One region of the Pseudomonas sp. GW822-FHT01E03 genome, then DNA from elsewhere that is predicted to be linked to it. Evidence: predicted binding sites of a transcription regulator. Region 1 holds the regulator's gene; the other holds the start of a gene.
What was found. Region 1 encodes sigma-54, which starts transcription at its own class of promoters, with help from an activator protein. Its sites were predicted from a motif close to ANTGGCATNNANNTTGCTNT; they were not measured.

Region 1 (2,200 bases):
GTTTTTCACGGGCGATCAGCGCCTCGAAGACATCTTGCATCTCCAGGGCCGGCACTTCGCGGGCGATAAGATTGGCAATTTGTTCGAGGGCTTTCTTTTTACTGCCTCCCGGCACGTTCACCAAGGAACGGCCGGGGGTCAGGATACTTTCAAGTCGGATCATGGGTTGGGAGTGTTAACGACCGGTTGCGCCCTGGAGGAGGCTCTGGGTCTTTTCCTTATGCTTTTTGAGTTGTTTATCCAGCTTGTCGGTGAGTGCGTCGATCGCGGCATACATATCGGTATGTTCCGCGTTGGCGACCACTTCATTCCCGGGAATATGCAGCGTGGCTTCGATTTTCTGCTTCAGTTTTTCGACGGTCATCGTGACCTGCACATTAGTGATCTTGTCGAAATGTCGCTCCAATCGTTCGAGTTTTTCGCCGATGTAGGTGCGAAGAGGTTCGGTCACTTCCAGTTGGTGTCCACTGATGTTGACTTGCATACAGCTTCTCCTTCGTTGCCAGTGCATAAAGCGGCAGATCAGATGATCTACCACTGGAACGCTGTGGTGTGGCCCTACATCAACCGCTTGCGTTCGCTCGAAGGCGCGATCCCGAGGGATTCGCGGTACTTGGCGACGGTGCGGCGAGCCACCTGAATGCCTTGTGCCTCCAGTAAACCAGCGATCTTGCTGTCACTCAACGGCTTTTTCTGATTTTCCGCTGCAACCAGTTTTTTGATGATCGCCCGGATCGCCGTGGACGAGCATTCGCCGCCTTCGGAGGTGCTTACGTGACTGGAAAAAAAGTACTTCAGTTCATAAATGCCCCGGGGGGTGTGCATGAACTTCTGGGTGGTCACCCGTGAAATCGTCGATTCATGCATGCCGACCGCTTCGGCGATGTCATGCAGGACCAGCGGCTTCATGGCTTCGTCGCCGTACTCCAGAAAGCCGCGCTGATGCTCGACGATCTGGGTGGCAACCTTCATCAGGGTTTCATTGCGGCTTTGCAGGCTCTTGATGAACCAGCGGGCCTCCTGCAACTGATTGCGCATGAAGGTATTGTCGGCGCTGGTGTCGGCGCGGCGCACGAAACCGGCGTACTGGGCATTGACCCGCAGCCGTGGCACCGACTCCTGATTGAGCTCCACCAGCCAGCGCTCGTTGTCCTTGCGCACGATGACGTCAGGAACGACGTACTCGGCTTCGGTGGACTCGATCTGCGAGCCCGGGCGCGGGTTGAGGCTCTGGACTAGCTCGATGACCTGGCGCAGCTCATCTTCCTTGAGCTTCATGCGACGCATCAACTGGCTGTAGTCGCGGCTGCCAAGCAGGTCGATGTAATCGGTGACCAGGCGCTTGGCCTCGGCCAGCCAAGGGGTCTTGGCAGGCAGCTGGCGCAATTGCAGCAGCAGGCATTCGCCCAGGTTGCGGGCGCCGATGCCGGCGGGCTCGAATTGCTGGATGCGGTGCAGGACGGCTTCGATTTCGTCCAGTTCGATGTCCAGTTCCGGGTCGAACGCTTCGAGGATTTCCTCGAGGGTTTCGTCCAGGTAGCCCTGATTGTTGATGCAGTCGATCAGGGTTACGGCGATCAGGCGATCGGTGTCGGACATCGGGGCCAGGTTCAGTTGCCACAGCAAGTGGCTCTGCAGGCTTTCGCCGGCCGAGGTGCGGGTGGTGAAGTCCCACTCGTCATCATCATTGCTGGGCAGGCTGCTGGCGCTGGTCTGGTAAACGTCTTCCCACGCGGTGTCGACGGGGAGTTCGTTGGGGATACGCTCGTTCCAGTCACCCTCATCGAGGTTATCAACCGTCGGGGCGCTCTCCTGGTAGGAGGGCTCCTGGATGTCGGTGTTGGGCTTTTGTTCGGCGTTGTCGGCCAGGGGGTCGGAATTGTCGAAGTCGTCGCCTTCTTCCTGGCGTTCGAGCATCGGATTGGACTCCAGGGCCTCCTGGATTTCCTGTTGCAGGTCCAGGGTCGACAATTGGAGCAGGCGGATGGCCTGTTGCAGCTGCGGTGTCATCGTCAGCTGCTGGCCCATTCTCAAGACTAGCGATGGTTTCATGGCAGGGGCTTAACACCTTATTCGCCGGCGCACATGCGCCATCCACTACAGGGCGCCGGGGCGCCAAACTTAAGCAAATTATATGCCTGAAACTAAAGGGTTTGCCTAGAGCGCTGTAACAATAAAAAACTATAAAGCTGTGTTGCAG
Region 2 (2,200 bases), on a different contig from region 1:
CCCTCGGCGGGTTTATCGCCGGGGTGATTTTCTGGGGTGGGTTCAACACCGCGCTGGAAGCGACCAACACCGAGAAGTTCTGCACGTCCTGCCATGAAATGCGTGACAACGTTTTTGTCGAGTTGCAGGAAACCATTCACTACACCAACCGCTCGGGTGTGCGCGCCACGTGCCCGGACTGTCACGTCCCCCACGAGTGGACGCACAAGATCGCCCGCAAGATGCAGGCTTCCAAGGAGGTCTGGGGCAAGCTGTTCGGCACGATCAGTACCCGGGACAAGTTTCTGGGCATGCGCCGGGAGCTGGCCGAACACGAGTGGGCACGGCTCAAGGCCAACGATTCCCGGGAGTGTCGCAACTGCCATAACTTCGAGTTCATGGACTTCACACGCCAGGGTAAACGCGCCGCCAACATGCACTCCACCTCATTGGCCAGCGGCCAGGCGACCTGTATCGATTGCCATAAAGGCATTGCCCACAAATTGCCCGACATGAGCGGCGTGAAAGGTTGGTAGCCGGCATTTCACGGCATTGCCGCCAAGCGGCATAACCGCGCCGGTTTTTCGTCTTCGATACATCGTTCGATTCCCTTCTGATTAGCCTCCAGCCCCTGTTTAAAGGGGGTTGGAGCCGCTGCGCGCAAGTTGGTCTGCAAATTGCTACAGCCTGCGCAACACAGCAGTGGGCGGCAAACGTCCGGCAGGCAGAGGAAAGAGTGTGGACAAGTACCTTTATGTGGCAATGACCGGCGCCAGCCAGAATGCACTGGCGCAAAAGGCTCATGCCAACAACCTCGCGAACATCTCCACCAACGGCTTCCAGAAAGACCTGGAGCAGGCCCGTTCGATGCCGGTGTTCGGTGACAGCTTTCCGGCGCGTGCGTTTGCCATGTCCGAACGCCCGGCCACGGATTTCTCCCCCGGCTCACTGGTGGAAACCGGCCGCGACCTCGACGTTGCCGTGCAAGGCAACGGCTGGATTGCCGTACAGAATCCCGATGGCGGTGAAAGCTACGTGCGCACCGGCAGCCTGAACGTTGACGCCCTGGGTGTGCTGCGCGCCGGCAACGGCATGCCGGTCATGGGCAATGGCGGGCCGATTTCCGTGCCGCCGGAGCAGCAGATCGAAGTCGGCGAGGACGGCACCATCAGCATCCGCGCGATGGGCGAAGGTCCCCGGGTGATGGCGGAAGTCGACCGCATCAAGCTGGTCAACCCGGACTTCAAGAACATGACCAAGGGCCTGGATGGTTCGATCCACACCAAGGACGGCGCGCCTGCGCAGGCCGATGCCAACGTCAAGCTGGTGTCCGGGTTCCTCGAATCGAGCAACGTCAATGCCGTGGAGGAGATGACCTCCGTTCTGGCCTTGGCCAAGCAGTTCGAGCTGCACATCAAGATGATGAACACCGCCAAAGACGATGACCAGGCCATGGCTCGGGTCTTGCAGATCAGCTAATTACCAGAACGTCGCGCCGTAAAACAGGCGCACGAGGAGAATCGAATGCTTCCGGCTCTATGGGTTGCCAAGACAGGTCTGTCCGCCCAGGACACCAACCTGACCACTATTTCCAACAACCTGGCCAACGTGTCGACCACGGGTTTCAAACGTGACCGCGCCGAGTTCCAGGACCTGCTCTACCAGATCAAGCGCCAGCCAGGCGCCCAGTCGACCCAGGACAGCGAACTGCCGTCGGGTCTGCAACTGGGTACCGGTGTGCGCATCGTCGGTACCCAGAAAAACTTCACCGCCGGCAGCCTGCAAACTACCGAGCAGCCGCTGGACATGGCCATCGACGGCCGTGGTTTCTTCCAGATCCTGCAACCGGACGGCACCACGTCCTACACCCGTGACGGTACGTTCCACCTGGACTCCAACGGCCAGATCGTCAACGCCAGCGGCTTTGCCCTGGAGCCGGCCATTGTCATTCCGAACGACGCGCAGACCTTCACGGTCGGCCGCGACGGCACCGTGTCCATCACCGTTGCCGGCAACCCGGCAGCCCAGGTGATCGGCAACCTGCAAACCGCCGACTTCATCAACCCGGCCGGCCTGCAGGCGGTGGGCAACAACCTGTTCCTGGAAACCGCCGCCAGTGGCGCGCCGCAAGTCGGCACTCCGGGCCTGAACGGTTTCGGCTCCACGCTGCAGAACACCCTGGAAACGTCCAACGTCAGCACCGTTGAGGAGATGGTCAACA

Region 2: AC1RP7_RS19060 (flagellar basal body rod protein FlgF) is a predicted target of sigma-54. The motif match lies at 644-663, and genes of this name have one in related genera.

The regions. Positions count from the first base shown of each region.
Region 1 covers NZ_JBXAOQ010000012.1:49,091-51,290, forward strand. The annotation lists gene ptsN (PTS IIA-like nitrogen regulatory protein PtsN) at 1-163, opposite strand, end outside; gene hpf (ribosome hibernation-promoting factor, HPF/YfiA family) at 176-484, opposite strand; gene AC1RP7_RS22765 (RNA polymerase factor sigma-54) at 559-2,052, opposite strand.
Region 2 covers NZ_JBXAOQ010000009.1:128,972-131,171, forward strand. The annotation lists gene AC1RP7_RS19055 (cytochrome c3 family protein) at 1-515, shown strand, start outside; gene AC1RP7_RS19060 (flagellar basal body rod protein FlgF) at 718-1,458, shown strand; gene flgG (flagellar basal-body rod protein FlgG) at 1,504-2,200, shown strand, end outside.